One region of the Aquipuribacter aurantiacus genome, then DNA from elsewhere that is predicted to be linked to it. Evidence: riboswitches for the same ligand, from Rfam matches in the RefSeq annotation. Region 1 holds a riboswitch; each other region holds the start of a gene.

Region 1 (6,851 bases):
GAACGGTTCCCGATGTGGGACCTGGTGTCCACCTGGTACCACGAGGGCGTGCCCGGGCACCACATGCAGCTGGCCCAGTGGGCGCTCCTGTCCGACGAGCTGTCGATGTTCCAGACCAGCACCGGGTCGGTGTCGGCGGCCACCGAGGGCTGGGCGCTGTACGCGGAGCGGTTGATGACCGAGCTGGGTCACCTCGACGACCCGGGCCACCGGATGGGGTACCTCAACGCGCAGGCGCTGCGCGCGGTGCGGGTCGTCATCGACATCGGGATGCACCTGGGCCTGACCGTCCCCGACCACCAGCACGGGCTGCCGGTGTTCGCCCCCGGCCGGCGCTGGACCCCGGACCTGGCCGCCCGGTTCCTGGCCGAGCGGACCGGTCTGGACGAGGCGTTCCGGTCCTCGGAGATCGTCCGCTACCTGGGGATGCCCGGGCAGGCGATCAGCTACAAGCTGGGGGAGCGGGCGTGGCTGGCCGGACGAGAGGCCGCCCGGGCCCGGGCGGCGGCGCAGGGCCGGGACCTCGACCTGAAGCGGTGGCACATGGCGGCCCTCAGCACCGGCGCGCTCGGGCTGGACGACCTGGCCCGGGAGCTGGCCGACCTGGGTTGAGGTCCTCGACGGCGGGGAACCTCGGGGCGGTCGGAACGGCGACGGTCGGCGTACCGTTGTGCTTCTCGAGGAACGGGAGGACGAGGATGAGACCAGGACGCGTGGCAGCCCTGCGGGTGCTGCTGGAGGTGTTCCGCGGTGGAGGCCCCTACGGCCTCGCCCAACGGCTGGGTGCGCTCCCACGGCTCGTGCTCACCGCTGCCCGCGGGGCCTACCGCGACTGGGACCGCCGACGGGCGCTCGGGGTCGTGGCCGGGATGCTCTACGTCCTGTCCCCGGTCGACCTCGTGCCGGAGGCGCTGCTCGGCGTCTTCGGCCTGGCCGACGACGCCCTCGTGGCCGCCTGGCTCGCGGGCGCGGTCCTGTCCGAGGTCGACCACTTCCTGGACTGGGAGAAGGCCCGGGACCGGGTCGTGCAGGGGTCCGTCGCCTGAGCGGTCGTCCACAGCCCTGAGGGTTCGTCCACAGCCCGAGGTCGCCGGGTCGCCGGGGGGCTGGCGGGGCCAGCCTCGGGGGATGGACCCGCGAGCGACCCCGACGCCCACCGCCTCCCACCCCCCGCCCGACATCCGGCTGCGCGACCCGGCCGGGGCGGTCGCGGCCGTGCCCTACCTGCTCGGCTTCACCCCGCAGCGGTCGTTGGTGGTGATCGGGGTCGCCGACGACCGCTCCGTGGGGGCGTCGCTGCGCTGCGACTACGAGCCGGGCGGCCCGCCGGCCACCACCGGGCTCCTCTGGGAGCACCTGCAACGGGTGCTGCTGCGCAACGGCTGCAGCACGTCGCTGCTGCTGGTCTACACCGCGCAGGACCCCGACGACCTGCCGACCGGGTGGGCCGACGCGCTCCTCGGGGCCGCCCTGCCGGTCCGTGGGGCCGGTGACCCGGCCGACAGCCACCCGGACGACGGAGACCCGGCGGACGGCGACCCGGACGACGAGGAGGTCGTCGACGGAGCACCGGGACGGCTCGGGGTGCTCGACGTGCTCGTCGTGGGTCCCTCGCGGTTCCGGTCGGTGCTGTGCGAGGACCGGGCCTGCTGCCCGCCGCAGGGGACGCCCGTCACCGAGGCGCGCCACCACCCCGTCGCGGCCGGCTTCGTGCTGGCCGGTCGCAACCCCGCGACGGACCGGGACTCCGTCGCCCCCGAGGGCACCGTGACCCAGGCCGAGCGGGCCCGGGCGCTGGCCGCAGCGCGGTCGGTCGCCCCCACGCCCGCATCGACGCCCGCATCGACGCCCGCCCCCACGCCCGCACCGACCGGTGTCACCGACGCCGTGTCGGACCGGTTGCTCGCCCGGTGGGTCGACTGCCTGCCCGAGGGGCCGGACCCCGAGCTCGCAGGCACCCTGGCCGCGGCGTGGTGGGTCAGCCCCGCGCTGCGGGACGCCTGCCTGGCCGTCCTGCTGCCCGGGGGGTCGCTGCGCCCGGCCGGGCCGGCCCCGGTCGCGCCGACGTCCTCCGCGGCCCTCGCGGCGCGGCGGGACAGGGCGGGGGCGCGTCTGCACGAGGTGCTGACCGACCCCGCCTGCGCCCGGGCCACCCGGGTGGGCTCACCGGTGCTGCGTCGCATGGCCGCGCTCACCTCCGGGCCCGAGCGGGCGACGGTGCTGGCCGCGCACGCCTGGCTCTGCTGGGCGGCGGGCGAGGGGACCGCGGCCGGGGTGCTGGCGGAACGGGCGCTGCTGGGCGGGGACGACGAGCCCCTGGCCGCGCTGGTCCTGCGGTGCCTCGACCACGGCCTCGGGGCGCCGTGGACGTCCTCGGCCCGGGGCAGGGCGGCCGGGCCGCCGCGTCGGTGGTCATGATGCTGCGGCGGGTATCAACCGCCGGCCATGACCGCTCCTGCGGTCATGGCTGGAGGCTGGTGGTGGTGATCGGGGAGCGGGTACGGTCCGTCCGCACCCGTCCTACGTCGGCAGCCTGTCCAGCGACGGAGCCGCCGAGCACCCAGCGCGTACCCGACGAGACCCGTCGGCGTCCGTCAGGAGGTCCGATGGTCAGCAACCGCACCGTCCCCCCTGCGGGTACGGCCGGTACCGCGGCCGTGCCGGGGGCGCGGGACGCCACGGCGCGACGCCCCGGTGACGCGCTACCGGACCTGGCCGTGGTGCCGGCGCCACCCGGGCCCAGGCGGCACGAGCTCGCGGACCGCTCCGCGGCGCTGTTCCGTGCCTGGTGCGACGGGGACAACCGCGCCAGCGCCGAGCTGGTCACCCTGCTGACCCCCACCCTGTGGCACACCGCCCGGGCCTACCGGGTCGACCACGCCACCGCCGAGGACGTCGTGCAGAACGCCTGGATGGCGCTGGCGCGTCGGCGGGACCAGGTCCGGGACCCGCAGGCGGTCCTGGCCTGGCTGCTGGTGACCGTGCGCCGGGACGCGGCCCGCACGGCCGCGGGCGCGCGGGTCGCCGTCGCCGACCCCGAGCCGCTCCTGGCGGTCAGCCCCGACCCGTCCCCCGGTCCCGCGGCCACGGTCATCGACGACGACCGGGCCCGGCGGCTGTGGTCGGCGGTCGGGAGGCTGTCGGAGCGCTGCCAGCGGCTGCTGCGCGTGGTGGCCTTCTCCGACCGGCCCGACTACGCGTCGCTGTCGGTCGACCTGGGCATGCCCATGGGCAGCATCGGCCCCACCCGGGGCCGGTGCCTCAAGAAGCTGCGGGAGCACCTGGGCGAGGAGTCGCAGTGGACGACGACGTGAACCGCGCCGATGGCCGGCCGGACCGGGCGGGGGACGCCGGGGACCGCGTCGCCGAGCAGCGCGGCGGGGAGCACGAGCCGGCCGCGGCGTCGTCGTTGGCGGCCGAGCTGCGCCAGATGTGGCAGCAGCTGGACCCGGTGCCGTCGGGGCTGTCGGAGCGGGTGGTCTTCTCGCTGGAGGTGGAGGCGTTCACCGGCATCGACCTCGACCTGGAGCTCGAGCTGATGCGACTGCAGCAGACCCAGTCCACCGGGGTCGGCGCCCGCGGCGACGACGAGGTGCGCACCGTCACCTTCGGCAGCGAGTCGATGACCGTCATGCTCGCCATCAGCGACGTCGAGGGCGGGCACCGGATCGACGGCTGGGTCGCGCCCGGCGGCCGGCGGGGGATCGAGGTCCGCACCGCCGCCGGGGCCAGCCGGGAGGAGTGCGACGAGACGGGACGGTTCGCGCTCGCCTTCGTGCCCCCGGGGCACTTCCAGCTCGTCCTGGTCGGCGACGACCCGGGCGACGCGCAGCGCGCGGTCGTCACCCCCGCGCTGACCCTGTGACCCCGGCCGTCCCGGCCCTCGCGGTCGGCCCGCTCGTCGCGGTCGGCCCGCTCGAGGCCACGCACGCGGCGGGTGACCCGTCCGGGTTCCGTCATCCGGACGCCTGGCGGCCTGCCGACCCCGTGTCGTAGGCTCCGCGCAGGTCATGAGCACCAGCGTCAAGCCCCGGCTCGCTGGTCGGCAACCCTCCTCCGCGGTGGGGTGCCCCGGGTGAGGACCTGGCCGTCACCGATCGGTGACGGCAAGCGCGGGCCCGCTCGGCGGGCCCCGGTGACCACGGAGGTCCACCCCTGATGAACGACGCCTGGTCCTTCGAGACCCGTCAGATCCACGCCGGCCAGCAGCCCGACCCCACCACGGGAGCCCGGGCGCTGCCGATCTACGCCACCACCTCCTACGCCTTCACCAGCACGGAGCACGCGGAGAACCTCTTCGCGCTCAAGGAGTTCGGGAACATCTACACCCGGATCATGAACCCGACGCAGGACGCCGTCGAGCAGCGCATCGCCAGCCTCGAGGGCGGGGTCGGAGCGCTCCTGCTGGCCAGCGGCCAGGCCGCCGAGACCGTCGCGCTGCTCAACGTCGCGGAGGCGGGCGACCACATCGTGTCCAGCCCCCGCCTCTACGGCGGCACGTACAACCTGCTCCACTACACGTTCCCCAAGCTGGGCATCCAGGTGTCGTTCGTGGAGGACCCCGACGACCTGGACAGCTGGCGCGCCGCGGTACGGCCGAACACCAAGGCGTTCTTCGGCGAGACGATCTCCAACCCGTACCAGGACGTCCTCGACATCGAGGGGGTCGCGACCGTCGCGCACGAGGCGGGTGTCCCGCTGGTCGTGGACAACACGGTCGCCACGCCCTACCTGATCCGGCCCCTGGAGTGGGGCGCGGACGTCGTCGTGCACTCGGCGACCAAGTTCCTCGGCGGGCACGGCACCGCGGTGGCGGGCGCCATCGTCGACGGCGGCCGCTTCGACTACACCACCCAGCCCGAGCGGTTCCCGGGCTTCAACACCCCGGACCCCAGCTACAACGGCCTGGTCTACGGCCGTGACCTGGGCGTCGGCAGCCCGCTCGGCGCCAACCTGTCCTACGTCCTCAAGGCGCGGGTCCAGCTGCTGCGTGACATGGGCTCCGCCGTCAGCCCGTTCAACGCGTTCCTCGTCGCCCAGGGCATCGAGACGCTGAGCCTGCGCATGGAGCGGCACGTCGACAACGCCCGTGCCGTCGCCGCCTGGTTGCAGGACCGCGACGAGGTGCAGCGCGTGGCCTACGCGAGCCTGCCCGGCAGCCCGTGGTTCGACCGGGCGCAGAAGTACGCCCCGCGTGGTTCCGGGTCGGTGCTCGCCTTCGAGATCGCCGGGGGGGTCGAGGCCGGGCGTCGTTTCGTCGAGGCGCTCGAGCTGCACAGCCACGTCGCCAACATCGGCGACGTGCGCAGCCTGGTCATCCACCCCGCGTCGACCACGCACAGCCAGCTGAGCGAGGCGGAGCAGGCGGCCAGCGGGGTCACGCCCGGACTGGTCCGGCTGTCGGTCGGGCTGGAGCACCTCGACGACATCCTCGCGGACCTCGAGGCGGGCTTCCGGGCGGCCAAGGGCGCCTGAGGTGAGGTCATGGCGGGACGGAGACCCCCTCGGCGGGCGCACGGTCGTCGGGGTCGGGGCGGTGGGCACGGAGTCCGGGACGGTGCTGCCTGACGTCCGGGTGTCCTACGAGAGCTGGGGCACCCCGCGGACCGGGCCGGACGGGACGGTCGAGAACGCGGTGCTCGTGCTGCACGCACTCACCGGCGACTCCCACGTCGTCGGACCGGCCGGGCCCGCCCACCCCTCGCCCGGCTGGTGGGGCGGTGTCGTCGGCGACGGCCTGGCGCTGGACACCCGGCGCTGGTTCGTCGTGGCCCCCAACGTCCTGGGCGGCTGCCAGGGCACGACCGGCCCCGGCAGCCTGGCCCCGGACGGCCGGGCCTGGGGGAGCCGGTTCCCGCGCATCAGCATCCGCGACCAGGTCGCGGTGGAGGCCCTGCTGGCCGACCGGCTCGGCGTCCGGCGCTGGGCCATGGTCACCGGCGGGTCCATGGGGGGGATGCGCGCGCTGGAGTGGGCCGTGGGCCACCCCGGGCGGGTCGCCTCCGTCGCGGTGCTCGCCAGCACGGCGGTGGCCAGCGGGGACCAGATCGCGTGGTGCGCGCCCCAGGTCGCCGCCATCACCTCCGACCCCGGCTGGCACGGCGGTGACTACTACGACCGACCGGGCCCCGGACCGGTCGACGGGCTGGGGGTGGCACGCCGCATCGCCCACGTGACCTACCGCTCGCGGTGGGAGATGGACACCCGCTTCGGTCGCGACCCGCAGCCGGGCGAGGACCCGGACCTCGACGGTCGCTACGCCGTCGAGTCCTACCTGGACCACCAGGCCGGCAAGCTGGCCGGCCGCTTCGACGCCGGTTCGTACGTCACGCTGACCCGGTCGATGAACTCCCACGACGTCGGTCGAGGCCGCGGCGGCACCGCCGCGGCCCTGGCGACGGTGAGCGCCCGCACCACCGTCGTCGCCGTCGACTCCGACCGGCTGTACCCGCCGGAGCAGCAGGAGCAGGTCGTCGAGCACGTCCCCGACGCCCGGCTGGAGCTGGTCAGGTCCCGGTACGGCCACGACGGGTTCCTCGTGGAGACGGAGGCCGTGGCCGCGGTCCTGGCCCGGACCCTGGCCGGGGCGGACCACGACCTCAGGCCACGCGACGACGACCGCTGCCGGGCGTAGGGGCGGACGCCTCGGCGCCGCCTCAGCCCGCGGCGGCGCTGCGGACGTGCTCGGACAGCCGCTGCCAGTCCCGCGCCAGCCCGTGGTGCAGCGGCAGGTCGGGGACGAGCGTCACGGGCACCCAGCTGAGGTCGGCGGTCTCGTGGTTGGCGGCGTGCACCCGCGCGTCCTCACCCGCCCGCGCCAGGACGTAGTCGTAGCGCCAGTCGTCGTGGTC
Region 2 (6,851 bases), on a different contig from region 1:
CCGATCGCCAGCATGATCACCAGCGGCAGATAGGGGCTCACGTGAGGTCTCCTCGTCGGGTCGCGCCTGGGACGCGGCCGTCTCGCGCATGCACGGTCGGCGACATCCTAGGGGTCGCCTCGTGCCGCTCCGAGACCTGGGGCTCGCCCCCCACCAGCACGTTTACGTCACCGGTCGCTGACGAAATGCATCCGTGACCGGCGGTGCGGGGGCGGGGGCTCATGCGAGGCGCGACGCCACCGGGGACAACCGCTCCATCTGCTGGATGACCTTGTCCACCGGGTCGCCACCCGTGTCCTCGTAGAGGTTGGCGAGCAGCTTGAGGACGAACTGCATGAGCAGCGGGCGCGGGAGCCCGTAGCGGGTCGCCGTGGCCATCACCCAGGGGTTGCCGATGATCTTCACGAAGACCCGGCCCAGCGCGTAGTAGGCGCCCATCTCGGCCTCGACGGCCTTGGGGTAGGCCTGCAGAGCGCGCTCGCGGGCGTGCTCCGGCATGGCCATCGCCTGGGCGATCACCCCGGCCGCGATCCGGGAGCTGGCCATGGCGTAGGCGATGCCCTCGCCGTTGAACGGGTTGACCATGCCGCCCGCGTCGCCGACCAGCAGAAGGCCCTTGGTGTAGTGCGGCGTGCGGTTGAAGCCCATCGGCAGGGCCGCGCCCTTGATGGCCATCGTCTGGTTGTCGGGGGTGAAGCCCCAGTCGGCCGGCATCGTCGCGACCCAGCGCTGCAGCAGCTCCTTGTAGTCGACCTTGCCGAAGGCGCTGGAGCTGCTGAGGATGCCGAGCCCGACGTTGCTCGTGCCGTCCCCGACGCCGAACACCCAGCCGTAGCCCGGCAGCAGCGTGGACTGCCCGGGCGGGCCGTCCCACAGCTCGAGCCAGGACTCCAGGTAGTCGTCGTGGGTGCGCGGGGACGTGTAGTACGTCCGCACCGCGACCCCGAGCGGACGGTCGTCGCGCTTGATCAGGCCCATGGCCAGGCTGAGCCGGCTGGAGTTGCCGTCGGCGGCGACGACCAGCCTGGCCCTGACGGTGCCGGTCAGGCCGGTCTTGCGGCCCCGCTCGTCGTGGCGGGCCCAGGTGACGGCCGTGATGCGGCCGGTGGCGTCCAGGACCGGGCCGGTGACCGAGGTCTGCTCGAACAGCTGCGCGCCCTCCCGCTGCGCGGTCCGGGCCAGCACCTCGTCGAGGTCGGCGCGGGGGCGGACCAGGCCGTAGCTGGGCACCCCGGTGAGCTCGGGCCAGTCCAGCTGCAGCCGCTGGCCGCCACCGATGATGCGGAGGCCCTTGTTGCGGATCCAGCCGTCCTCCTCGCGGTGCTGCACGCCGAGGGCGACGAGCTCCTTGACCCCGCGCGGGGTCAGCCCGTCGCCGCAGACCTTCTCGCGCGGGAAGGCCGTCTTCTCCAGCAGCACCACGTGCAGGCCGGTCCGGGCGAGGTAGGCCGCGGCCGTCGCGCCGGCGGGGCCCGCGCCGACCACGACGACGTCGGCCTCCGCGGGGACGTCGTCGACCGCGGTGACGGGCTGTTCGGTCAGGGTGCTCACGCGTGGACCTCCAGGGACATGCGCACCGGACTTGTGCACGTGTTCACAAGGGTACGACGGGGCCGGCCGCCCCGCCGGACGGGTGGCCCGGGCCGGCGGGCCGGGCGGGCCGGGCGGGCCGGGCGGGCCGGGCGGGGGTGGCACACGCAGGTGATGTGATCGGGGGGGTGGAGCGGCCGGATCACGACCAGTCCGTGTGCCACCCGTCGGTCAGGACGGCCGGACCGGTGCGGGCCCGCCGGGTCAGGGGCGGACGGCGCGGTGCAGGGCGACGATGCCGGCGCTGGCGTCGCGCCAGGTGACCTGGCTCCAGCCGGCCGCCCGGATCCGTTCGGCGAGCGCCTGCTGGTCGGGCCAGGCCTGGATCGACTCGGCCAGGTAGTCGTAGGCCTCCGGGTTGGACGAGGCCACGCGCGACACCGCGGGCAGCACCCGCAGCAGGTAGCGGTCGTAGACGGCCCGGAACGGCTTCCAGGTGGGGTGGCTGAACTCGCAGACGACGAGGCGGCCACCGGGACGCACGACCCGCAGCATCTCGGCCAGCCCGGCGTCGGGGTCGACCACGTTGCGCAGGCCGAAGGAGATGGTCGCGGCGTCGAACGAGGCGTCGGCGAACGGCAGCCGGGTTGCGTCACCGGCCAGGAACGACATGTCCGGTCGACGACGCCGGCCGACCTGGAGCATGCCGAGGGAGAAGTCGCAGGCCACCGCCCGCACCCCCGCGTCGGCGAACGGCTCGGTCGACGTCCCGGTGCCGGCGGCCAGGTCGAGGACCCGCTCGCCGTGGCGGGCGTCCAGGTCGCGCATCACCATGCGACGCCAGCGGCGGTCGGAGCCGAGCGACAGCACGGTGTTCGTCAGGTCGTACCGCTCGGCGACCCCGTCGAACATCGACGAGACCTCGTCGGGACGCTTGTCCAGCTGGGCGCGGACCGGGGTGTCGGGCACCTGCAGATCGTCCCACGACGCCCGGGGCGCGGGCACGACCGGTGGCGACCTACCCTGTGATCACGATGTCGAGCACCATGGCAGACCACGCCGAGCCGGCCGCCCGTCCTGGCGCCCGGCTCGTGTCACGCACCGTCGAGATCGACGACCCCGGCCCGTTGCTGGAGCTGCTGCCCCCCGGGCAGGCCCCGTTGTCCTGGGTGCGGCGCGGCGAGGGTCTCGTGGGCTGGGGCGAGACCGCCCGGGTGAGCACGACCGGCCCCGACCGGTTCGCCGCCGCCGAGCGGCGGTGGCAGCGGCTGCTGGCCGGCGCCGTGGTCCGCGACGACGTGGGCCTGCGGGGCACCGGTCCGGTGGCCTTCGGGTCGTTCGCGTTCGCCGACGGCTCGCCCAGCACCAGCCAGCTCGTCGTCCCGGCGACGGTCGTCGGGCACCGGGACGGGCGCTGGTGGCTGACGAGGACCACCCTCACCGACGGCAACACCGACGGCGTGATCCCGGGACCGGTCGACGGGCCGCCGCCCGTGGCGCCCGCCCCACCACGACCGGGCCCGGTCGCGTTCGCCGACGGCGCGGTGAGCAGCGCCGCCTGGGAGGCACTGGTGGAGGCCGCCGTCCGCCGCATCGAGGCCGGCGAGGTGGCCAAGGTCGTCCTGGCCCGGGACCTGCTGGCCCGCACCGGGTCCCCCCTGGACCCGCGCGCGCTGCTGCGGCGCCTGGCGGACGCCTACCCCTCCACCTGGACGTTCAGCGTCGACGGACTGGTGGGCGCCACCCCGGAGATGCTCGTCCGCACGCAGATGCGGCTGGTCGCCTCGCGCGTGCTGGCCGGGACCATCCGCCGCACCGGTGACGACGCCCACGACCTGGCCCTGGCGGCGTCGCTGGCCCGGTCGAGCAAGGACCTGGGCGAGCACGAGTACGCCGTCCGCAGCGTGGTCGAGGCCATCACCCCCTTCTGCGCCGGCACCAACGTCCCGGAGTCGCCGTTCGTGCTGCACCTGGCCAACGTCATGCACCTGGCCACCGACGTCACCGGCGTCCTGCGCGACGACGTGTCGAGCCTGCACCTGGCGGCCGCCCTGCACCCCTCGGCCGCGGTCTGCGGGACGCCGACGACGGCCGCGGCCGCCCTCATCGCCGAGCTGGAGGGCATGGACCGCGGTCGCTACGCCGGGCCGGTGGGCTGGCTGGACGCGGCGGGCGACGGCGAGTGGGGCATCGCGCTGCGGTGCGGCCAGCTCGACCCGGACGGCCACGAGATCCGCCTGTTCGCGGGCTGCGGCATCGTCGAGGGGTCGGACCCGGCCGCCGAGCTCGCGGAGTCGACCGCCAAGTTCGTGCCGATGCGCGACGCCCTGGCCGGCTGAGCCGAACGGATGGGACCGGGCACCGTCGGGCCCGTCCCGCCGCCCCACCCGGCCGTGGCGCGAGAGGATCGGGGCCATGACCCTGACCGTGGACGCCGTCCGCAGCCGGACGTTCACGACGACCAAGTGGCGTGAGGGCTACGCCGCCGACGAGGTGGACGCGTTCCTCGACCGGGTCGCCGACGCGCTGCAGCAGGTCCACGTGGGCCGACCCACGACCCTCACCGCGGAGGAGGTGGTGGCCGTCCGGTTCGCCCCGACCAAGTTCCGCACCGGCTACGACCAGGACGAGGTCGACGACTTCCTCGACGAGGTCGTGCTGACCCTGCGCGGGGACGGCTGACCCGACCGGCACGACCGCCGTCCCAGACGCCGAGACGGATCGACCGGGACCTGGACAGGACCCGCCCGGTCTGCCACCTTCGTCCTGCAACCATCCAGAGCGACCGAGAGACCTGGCTCGTAGACGTCGCAGCAACCCCCGGCAACGGGTGCGGGTGCTTCCGCCAGGACCGATGGAGGAGCAACCGATGTTCAGCACCCCTCTCGTGCGTCGACGTGCCGTCGACCTGCTGCACACCTGCTCCGCGGTCTGTCCGTCCTGAGCCGACCACCTCGCTCGGACCTGCACCGGACCACCTGACCGCACGAGCCCGGGCCGCCACGGCGCCCGGGACCAAGGAGCTCACCGTGACCACCACCCCCGCCTGGGGTGGACCCGCGGTGGACCTTCGGCGCGCGTTCCGGCTCGACGCCTCCAGCGTCTGGGTCGTGACGTCCGCGCACGAGGGCTCACCCGTCGGGTTCACCGCCGTGTCCGTCGCCTCGGTGTCGATCTCGCCGCCGTTGCTGTCGTTCAACGTGTCCCGCACCTCCTCCAGCCTGGGCACGCTGCTGCGCTCGGGCCGCTACGCCGCCCACCTGCTGTCAGCGGACCAGGAGGACGTCGCACGCCGGTTCGCCGCCGACGCCTCCCGGCGCTTCACCGAGGAGACCACCTGGTCCTGGGCCGACGACGGCCTGCCCCACGTCCACGGGACGGTGACCCGGGTGTCGGGGGCCGTGCTGCGACTCGTCGACGCCGGGGACTCCCTCGTCGTCCTCGGGGAGGTCCACGACGTCCGCGACGACCTCGACCTCCCCGGACCCGCCGACCCCCACCTCGCCCGGGGCGGGTACGGCGTCCGGCCGGCCCACCGGTCCGGGCCGCTGGTCCACCACGACGGCCGCTACACCCGTACCGCGGCGCCCGCCGCACAGCTGACCGGAGCCGTCGCATGAGCACACCGTCTTCGCGTCCCGACGCCCCCTCCGAGCCGCTGCGCTTCGCCTACTGGGTGCCCAACGTGTCCGGCGGGCTCGTGGTGTCGACGCTGCCGCAGCGCACCGAGCACTCCCCCGCCTACAACGTCGACACCGCCCGGGCGGCCGAGGCCGCGGGTTTCGACTACGCCCTCACCCAGGTCCGCTACGGCGCCTCCTACGGGGCGGACTCCCAGCACGAGTCGACCTCGTTCTCGCTGGCGCTGCTGCTGGCCACCGAGCGGCTGACGGTCATCGCGGCCGTCCACCCGTACTTCTGGCCGCCGACCGTCCTGGCCAAGTGGGCCGCCACGGCCCAGGAGCTGACGGGCGGACGCCTCGCGCTCAACGTCGTGTCGGGCTGGTTCAAGGGTGAGGCCCTCAGCCTGGGCGCGACCTGGCTGGAGCACGGCGAGCGCTACCGGCAGTCGGAGGAGTTCATCGACGTGCTGCGCGGGGCGTGGACCACGGACGACTTCACCTACCGCGGGGACTACTTCCGGACCCGGGACCTGACGTTCCGACCACGACCGGACGTGCTGCCGGAGATCTTCCAGGGCGGCAACTCGACCGACGCCCGGCACATGGCCGGGCGGGCCAGCGACTGGTACCTCATGAACGGGGCCGGGTTCGACGCGGTCGCCGAGCAGGTCTCGGAGGTGGGTGGGTACGCCGCGGCCGCCGACCGACGGGTGCGGTTCGGCCTGAACGGCTTCGCGGTGGTCCGCGACACCGAGGCCGAGGCCCGGCAGGTCGTCGAGGACATCGTCGCCCACGCCGACGTGGCCAAGGTCGAGGGGTTCCGCGACGCCGTGCAGCAGGCCGGGAGCAGCACGCGCGACGGCAGGGGCATGTGGGCCGACAGCGACCTCACGGACCTGGTGCAGTACAACGACGGGTTCCGGACCGGGCTGATCGGCACCCCGGAGCAGGTCGCCCGGCGGGTGCTGGCCTACCGGCTCATCGGCGTCGACCTGCTGCTGCTGGGGTTCCTGCACGTCCGGGAGGAGGTGCAGGCCTTCGGCGAGCGGGTCATCCCGCTGGTGCGCGAGCTCGAGCGCGAGGTCGCGGCGGTGGCCGACCCGGTGGCCCACCTGGGGCTGGAGACCGAGCTCGCGCACGCCCTGGGCGCCGCGCGGCAGCCGGGGGTCGTCGTCCCCGCTTAATCGGCCCGACCCGGTCCTGGGGGCCGCGGACGGGGGCGCCGCCCCGGGTCCTGACCGGTGCGGGGTCGCCCTACTTGACCGAGCCCGCCGTCAGCCCGGAGACGATGTACTTCTGCAGCCACTGGAACAGCAGCACGGGCGGGATGGTGCCGAGCAGCGCCCCGGCCGCGAAGAAGCCCCAGTTGGCGTTCAGCTGGCTGCTGACCAGCTGGTAGAGCCCGACGGCGAGGGTCTGCGACTCCGGGGCCGTGAGCAGGATGCTGGCGACGAGGAACTCGTTGAGCGTGGTGATGAACGCGAGCAGCACGACCACGGCCAGGACCGGGGCGGACAGCGGCAGCACCATGGTGAAGAACACCCGGGCGTGACCCGCCCCGTCCACCTTCATGGCCTCGTCGAGCTCCTTGGGGATGGTGTCGAAGAACCCCTTGATGAGGAACGTGCTCACCCCGAGGGCGCCGCCCATGTAGACGAGGATGAGCCCGACCGTCGTGCCGAGGCCGATGCCGGGGAA
Region 3 (6,851 bases), on a different contig from region 1:
CCGGGTCGACTGGGCGCCGGGCAACAAGTCGCCCAACGCCGTCATCGCGGCCGACCCCATCAGCTCCTCCGAGGCGCCGCTGACCGTCACCTTCGACGGCGCGGGGTCCACGGACCCCGAGGGCCAGGCCCTGACCTACGAGTGGGACTTCGACGGTGACGGGGTGTACGACGCCACGGGGGTCTCGGCCACCCACACGTTCACCGAGCTGGGCCAGTACCAGGTCCGGCTCCGCGTCACCGACCCCGAGGGCAAGATCGGGATCACCGCCTTCGCCATCACGGTGGGCAACGTCGCGCCCACCCTCACCGTGGACTACCCGGCCGACGGCTCGTTCTTCGCCTGGGGCGACCGGATCCCCTACAAGTTCTCGGTCTCCGACCCCGAGGACGGCGACACCCCGGTCTGCTCGCGGCTGCGCTGGACCCTGGGTCTGGGTCACGCCGACCACGCTCACCCCGAGGTCCTCGGCTCCGGCTGCCAGGGCGCCTGGAACACCTCGCCCGACGCCCCCGAGCACGGCGAGACCGAGAAGCTGTTCTCGGTGATCGTCGCCAGCTACACCGACGCCGGCAACGGCGACATCCCGCCCGCCCGTGGGGAGGTGTCGCTCATCCTCAAGCCGTTCACGCAGGAGGCCGAGCACGCCGACATCCAGTCCGGTGTCGAGGTCGTCGCCGACGAGACCGCCGGCGCGCTGTCGAAGATCACCGGCTTCGACGCGGGTGACCACATCGGCTACGAGCCGGTGAACTTCTTCGGCATCGACGCGGTCGAGGTCCGGGCCAGCGGCGAGGGCGAGCTCGCCTTCCGCTGGGACGCCCTGGACGCCGAGCCGTTCGCCACCTTCGACGTGGACTCCGAGTCGTGGGCCACGGTCGGTGGCGACGTCACCGCGTTCCCCGAGGGCACCGGCACGATCTACGTCACCAGCACCGGTGGCGTCGACGTCGACACCTTCGAGTTCATCGGCGACGGCGCCGCGGACGTCACGGCGCCCACGGTCAGCCTGACCACCACGCCCGCGGCGCCGCAGGGCGCCAACGGCTGGTTCACCACCAAGCCGGTCGCGGTGCGTCTGGCCGCGACGGACGACGGGGCCCTGGCCCGCGTCGAGTACTCCGTCAACAACGGCACGACGTGGACCAACGTCCGCGCCAACAACGGCAACATCAACCCGTTCAACATCACGGCCGAGGGCGTCACCACGGTCCTGTACCGGGCGATCGACACCGCCGGGAACATCTCCGAGGTCGGCAGCACGACGATCTCGATCGACACGGTCGACCCGGTCCTCACCGTCTCCGGTGTGACCGCGGGTCAGACCTACGGCAGCTCGGACAGCATCACGCTGGACGTCGAGGCCACGGACGCCACGTCCGGGATCGCCTCGGTCGTGACCCGGGTCGACGGCGACGTCGTCGACGGCGACACCATCGACCTGTGGGACCTGTCCCTGGGGCGTCACCAGGTCGTCGTCACCGCCACCGACGAGGCCGGCCGCAGCGAGACCTTCGCCGCGACCATCCTCGTCGAGACGTCGTACGCCGACGTCGCGGCCAACCTGGCGCGGCTCGCCGCCTCCGGTGAGGTGTCGAAGCGGGACCTAGCCCAGCTGAGGGCCTTCCTCGGCCAGGCCGAGCGTCACGAGGCCGCCGGCCGCGACACCCGCGCGGTGGAGCAGCTGGAGCGCTTCCTCGACCGGACGGACCACGAGCTGCTCGTCCGCGACGTCTCCGAGCTGGTCCGCACCCTCGAGTGCGAGTCGCGCTGCCTGTCGCCCGACCAGATCTCGATCCAGATGTTCAGCTACAACAGCTGGGTCCGTGAGGTCGGCATCGAGACGGTCCTCGGTGAGCTCGAGGACATCGGGTTCCAGAACGTGGAGCCCTTCGGCGGGACCTACGGCGGTCGTGACGCGCAGACCTGGTCCGCGCTGCTCGACTCCTACGGCCTGCAGCAGCCCAGCTCGCACGGCAACGTGTCGCCGACCGGGTTCGCGGCGAACCTGGCCTTCGCCAAGGAGGTGGGCCAGCAGTACGTCGGCTCGGGCGGGTTCCCGCCGCCCAGCATCGCTCGCGACGGGAGCAGCACCTACGCCGACGTCGTCGCGACGGCGCAGGCCATGAACACCCTCGGTGAGCAGTCCGTGGCCAACGGCACCGGCAAGATCTTCGGCCACAACCACGAGTGGGAGTTCACCACCCAGGTCACGAACCCGGAGACGGGCGAGACGACCTCGGCGTGGGAGGCGCTCGTGCCGCTCACGGACCCCGAGCTCGTCACGTTCCAGCTGGACATCCTCTGGGCCGAGGACGCGGGGGTCGACACGGCGGAGCTGATCGAGACCTACTCCGACCGCATCGAGCTGCTGCACATCAAGGACGGCACGCTCAACGGGGACGCTCGCGCGACCCCGACCGACGTCGGGGAGGGCGAGATCGACTGGGCGCCCATCCTCGCCGCGGCCGAGGGTCACGTGTCCTACTACGTCATCGAGCGGGACGGGGCTCCCGCGAGCCCCGAGTTCGCCCGGGACAGCTTCGAGTTCCTCACCAGCCTCTCGTTCTGAGCAGCTGATCCACCCCGCCGAGGCGGGTACGACCGGGTCGTCGGCATCCCTGCCGGCGGCCCGGTCGTCCGTTCGCGGGGCGCTCCGGAGGTCGACGAGGGTCCCGCCCCCCGGGGGGTGGTCCGTCGGCGTCGCCGCGATGCCTTACCGTTGGACCACCATCCAGAGCGGCCGAGAGACCTGGCTCGTCGACGCCGCAGCAACCGCGACCCCCGTGAGGGGAGTCGAAGGTGCTTCCGCCAGGACCGATGGAGGAATCCGTGGAACCGCACCGCTCGCACCACCGGACCTGCGCCTGCTCGGGCGAGGTCCTGACGCGCCGCCTGGTCGTCGACCTGTGCCGCGCCACCACCACCCGCTGCCGGGACTGACCCGACGGGCGTGACCCGCCCGTCCCGGTCGCAGCGACGACACCGGGCTCCCGGTAGCGCCCGCAGCGACGCACCACCCCACCCACCCCGCCACCGTCGGCGCGCCCGGGTCACCCCCGGGACGTGCTCCACGGTCGCGCTCGTCCGCGCCCCCGCCCACCCCGCGAGGACGTCACCGGAGGTCCACATGATCGTCTGCCGCGCCCTGCGCAAGGAGTTCCCGACCCGTCAGGGCACCGTCGTCGCGCTCGACGACGTCGACATCACGTTCGCCCGGGGCAGCGTCACGGGCGTGGTCGGGCCGAGCGGGTCCGGCAAGAGCACGCTCGTGCGCTGCCTCACCGCGCTGGAGCGGCCGACCTCGGGATCGGTCGTGGTCGACGGCGAGGACCTGTCCGCCCTCGACGACCGCCGTCTGCGCGAGGCGCGTCGTCGGGTCGGCATGGTGTTCCAGCACGCGAACCTGCTGGCCAACCGCACCGCCGCGGACAACGTGGCGCTGCCGCTGGAGGTGGCGGGGGTGCCGCGGGCCCGTCGCCGGGAGCGCTCGCGGGAGCTGCTGGGCCTGGTCGGGCTGGCCGGCCGCGAGGACGCCTACCCTGCCCAGCTGTCCGGCGGGCAGAAGCAGCGCGTCGGGATCGCCCGCGCGCTGGCCAACGACCCGTCCGTCCTGCTGTGCGACGAGCCGACGTCGGCGCTGGACCCGACGACCACCCGTGAGGTGCTGGGCGTCATCACCGACGTCGGGCAGCGGCTCGGGCTGACCGTCGTGGTCGTCACCCACGAGATGTCCGTGCTGCGGGAGGTCTGCGACTCCGTGGTGGTGCTCGCCGACGGCCGCGTGGTCGAGCAGGGCCGTCTGGACGAGCTGGTGCGCCTGGAGGGCTCGTCGCTGGCCGCGGAGCTCGTCCCCCTGCCCACGCCGGGGACGGGCAGCGGGCCCTGGGTCGACGTCGTCACCGTGGGCGAGCAGGCCGCCGCCACCGTGGTCTCCCGGTTGTCACGACGTCTCGAGGCCGACCTCGCCCTGGTGGCCGGCGGTGCGCAGACCATCGGGGGTACGCACCTGTCCCGGGTCCGGCTCGCCCCCGGGACGCTGGACGCCCACGACATCGTCACGGCCGCGCGCGAGCTCGGCTCCCGGGCAGAGGTCGTCGCGTGAACGAGCTGCTGGAGTCCCTGGCCCGCCCCGTCATCACCCAGGGCCTGACCGAGGCCACCCTGCAGACGCTGTGGATGGTGGGCCTGTCCGGGCTGGTCAGCGTGCTGCTGGGGCTGCCCCTGGGGGTCCTGCTGCACGCGAGCAGCCCCGGGGGGCTGCGCCCGATGCCCCGCACCAACCGCGTCGTCGGCGCCGTCGTCAACGTCACCCGCTCGCTGCCGTTCATCATCCTCATGGTCGCGCTCATCCCCGTGACCCGGCTGATCACCGGCACCAGCGTCGGGTCGACCGCGGCAGCCGTGCCGCTGGCGATCGGGGCGATCCCGTTCTTCGCCCGCCTGGTCGAGGCCGCCCTGCGAGACGTCGACCCCGGCACCGTCGAGGCGGCCGAGGTCATCGGCTCCACCCGGCGGCAGGTCGTCACCAAGGTGCTCCTGCCCGAGGCCACGCCCGGCCTCGTCGCGGCCACGACGACCACCCTCATCACGCTGGTCGCGTACTCCGCCATGGCCGGCGCCGTGGGTGGCGGGGGACTGGGGTTCCTGGCCATCAGCTACGGCTACCGCCGCTTCGACACCGTCGTGATGGTGCTCACCGTCGTCGTCCTCGTCGTCATGGTCCAGCTGCTGCAGGCCCTCGGCGACCACCTCGCCCGCCGTCTCGACCACCGCTGAGACGCGGCACCCACCAGACCGCACCACCCACCCGACCGCACCACCCCAGCCAGGCGCCGGCGACCGTCGACGCCACCACCACAGGAGGACCACCATGCGCACCACCCGACCGTCCCTGACCGCCGCCACCCGCCTGGGCGCCCTCGCCGCCGTGTCCGTCCTGGCGCTGGCCGCCTGCGGCTCGGACGACGGGGCGGACGCCGAGGCGACCGGCGCCGCGGCCGACGGCCCGCTGCGGGTCGCGGCCACCGCCGTCCCCCACGCGGACCTGCTCAGCTTCGTCGACACCGAGCTGGCCGCCGACGCCGGCCTCGACCTGGAGATCGTCGAGTTCGACGACTACGCCATCGGCAACCGGTGGCTGTCCGAGGACGAGGTCGACGCCAACTACTTCCAGCACCAGCCGTACCTGGACGCGCAGGAGGCGGACTTCGGCTACGAGCTGACCGCCTTCGACGGGGTCCACGTCGAGCCCTACGCCGCGTTCTCCGAGTCCGTCACCGACGTGGCCGACCTGCCCGACGGGGCCCTGGTCGGCATCACCGACGACGGCTCCAACCAGGCCCGCGCGCTGGACCTGCTGGCCGAGGCCGACCTCATCGAGCTGCCGGACGTCGAGGGCGACATCACCGTCTTCGACATCGAGGAGAACCCCAAGGACCTGCAGTTCGTCGAGACCGACCCCGCGCAGCTGCCCCGCTCGCTGGCCGACTTCGACCTCGCGATCCTCAACGGGAACTACTTCCTCGAGGCCGGCCTGAGCGTGCAGGACGCGCTGCTGGTGGAGGACGCCGCGGAGAGCCCGTACGCGAACTTCCTCACCAGCCGTGACGACAACGCCGACGACGAGCGGATCGTGCTGCTCGACGAGCTGCTCCGCTCCGACGAGGTCCGGGCCTACATCGAGGAGACCTGGTCCCAGGGCGACGTCCTGCCGGCCTTCTGAGCCGACCGGTCCGCGGTTCGCGTACCGACCAGCGACATGGGAGGCCGCGGGGGCCGGGTCGCGCCGTCGGACGCGCGTGCCGTGTCGCTGGTCGGTCCCCGTTCGGACCGCGACAGGCGCCCTGCCCCCCAGCAGCGGTGCAGGGCGCCTGTCGCGGTCCGAGCGGGTACCGACCAGCGACACGGCACGCGCGCCCGACGGCGCGACCCGGCCCCCGCGGCCTCCCGTGTCGCTGGTCGGTACCCGCTCGGACCGCGACAGGCGCCCTGCACCCCAGCAGCGGTGCAGGGCGCCTGTGCGTGCAGGTGGTGCCGCGGGCCTCAGTCGACGGTCGAGCTCCACAGCAGGGCGCGGGCGAGCTGCGCCTGCAGACCCTTGAGGTGGGTGCGGAACGTCGGGTCGGTGCCGATGAGCACGACGCCGTTGCCCGCGCCGGTCTCGGCGCTGACGATGCTGGCCTGCCCCGCCGCGGCCTCCTGGCCGTTGGTGCCCGCGTCGTTGGACGCCCACCAGCCGGCCAGCAGCGGGTCGCCCGCGTAGGACTGCTGCACCGTCACGCCCTCGGGCAGGTTCGTGAACCACACCGGCTGCGCGATGAACGAGTGCGGCAGGGCGCCGCCCACGACCGCGCCGGAGTGGTTGTCGACGGTCACGATGCCGCTGGCCAGGCTCGCCCCGCTGGTCGCGGTGACGCTGAGCAGCCCCGCGCGGTTCGCGAAGGCCGCGCCGGGCGTGCCCTGCCCGACGACGTCGCCGCCACGGGCCAGGAACGCGTCCAGGGCCGCCCGGTTCGCTGCGTCCAGGGTGTCGACGTTCAGGGTGCCGTTGACGTAGAGCACGTCGATCTCCGACGTGAGCGTGGTGGCCAGCGTCGCCGCCGTCACCGCGCGTGCGGTGAACCCGAGGTCGGACAGGGTGTCGCGCTCCTCGACCGTGCCGACGTAGCCGACGGTGACGGGCTCGAGCCGCTCACCGCTCCAGCCTGCGGGGGCGGCGTCGAAGCTGACGCCGAGCTCGCGGACCAGCGCACCGGCGCGCTGCCGGTTGGCGGTGGTGCGCGGCAGCACGACCGAGCCGTCGGCGATCTGGTGGACCTCGACGCCCTCGGCCAGCAGGGTGTTCAGGG

Evidence for each region. Region 1 has a riboswitch for S-adenosylmethionine ahead of ACR80Q_RS10875 (bifunctional o-acetylhomoserine/o-acetylserine sulfhydrylase). Riboswitches for the same ligand answer to the same signal wherever they lie in the genome.
Region 2: another riboswitch for S-adenosylmethionine. It lies ahead of ACR80Q_RS08170 (flavin reductase family protein); the one in region 1 lies ahead of ACR80Q_RS10875 (bifunctional o-acetylhomoserine/o-acetylserine sulfhydrylase).
Region 3: another riboswitch for S-adenosylmethionine. It lies ahead of ACR80Q_RS12995 (methionine ABC transporter ATP-binding protein); the one in region 1 lies ahead of ACR80Q_RS10875 (bifunctional o-acetylhomoserine/o-acetylserine sulfhydrylase).

What each region holds. Positions count from the first base shown of each region.
Region 1 is NZ_JBPKAO010000007.1:15,162-22,012, forward strand. Features, by position in the region: gene ACR80Q_RS10850 (DUF885 domain-containing protein) at 1-612, shown strand, start outside; gene ACR80Q_RS10855 (YkvA family protein) at 714-1,046, shown strand; gene ACR80Q_RS10860 (DUF4192 family protein) at 1,129-2,418, shown strand; gene ACR80Q_RS10865 (RNA polymerase sigma factor) at 2,607-3,314, shown strand; gene ACR80Q_RS10870 (hypothetical protein) at 3,299-3,865, shown strand; SAM riboswitch class IV at 4,007-4,119, shown strand; gene ACR80Q_RS10875 (bifunctional o-acetylhomoserine/o-acetylserine sulfhydrylase) at 4,159-5,475, shown strand; gene metX (homoserine O-acetyltransferase MetX) at 5,537-6,634, shown strand; gene ACR80Q_RS10885 (NUDIX domain-containing protein) at 6,657-6,851, opposite strand, start outside.
Region 2 is NZ_JBPKAO010000004.1:318,170-325,020, reverse strand. Features, by position in the region: gene ACR80Q_RS08200 (NADH-quinone oxidoreductase subunit A) at 1-41, opposite strand, end outside; gene ACR80Q_RS08195 (geranylgeranyl reductase family protein) at 220-1,551, opposite strand; gene ACR80Q_RS08190 (demethylmenaquinone methyltransferase) at 1,795-2,442, opposite strand; gene ACR80Q_RS08185 (isochorismate synthase) at 2,565-3,869, shown strand; partial or broken gene ACR80Q_RS08180 (DivIVA domain-containing protein) at 3,946-4,047, shown strand; partial or broken gene ACR80Q_RS08175 (DivIVA domain-containing protein) at 4,072-4,200, shown strand; SAM riboswitch class I at 4,300-4,391, shown strand; gene ACR80Q_RS08170 (flavin reductase family protein) at 4,560-5,150, shown strand; gene sfnG (dimethylsulfone monooxygenase SfnG) at 5,147-6,337, shown strand; gene ACR80Q_RS08160 (sugar ABC transporter permease) at 6,408-6,851, opposite strand, start outside.
Region 3 is NZ_JBPKAO010000009.1:75,260-82,110, forward strand. Features, by position in the region: gene ACR80Q_RS12990 (PQQ-dependent sugar dehydrogenase) at 1-2,572, shown strand, start outside; SAM riboswitch class I at 2,728-2,827, shown strand; gene ACR80Q_RS12995 (methionine ABC transporter ATP-binding protein) at 3,131-4,105, shown strand; gene ACR80Q_RS13000 (methionine ABC transporter permease) at 4,102-4,779, shown strand; gene ACR80Q_RS13005 (MetQ/NlpA family ABC transporter substrate-binding protein) at 4,874-5,725, shown strand; gene ACR80Q_RS13010 (M14 family zinc carboxypeptidase) at 6,046-6,851, opposite strand, start outside.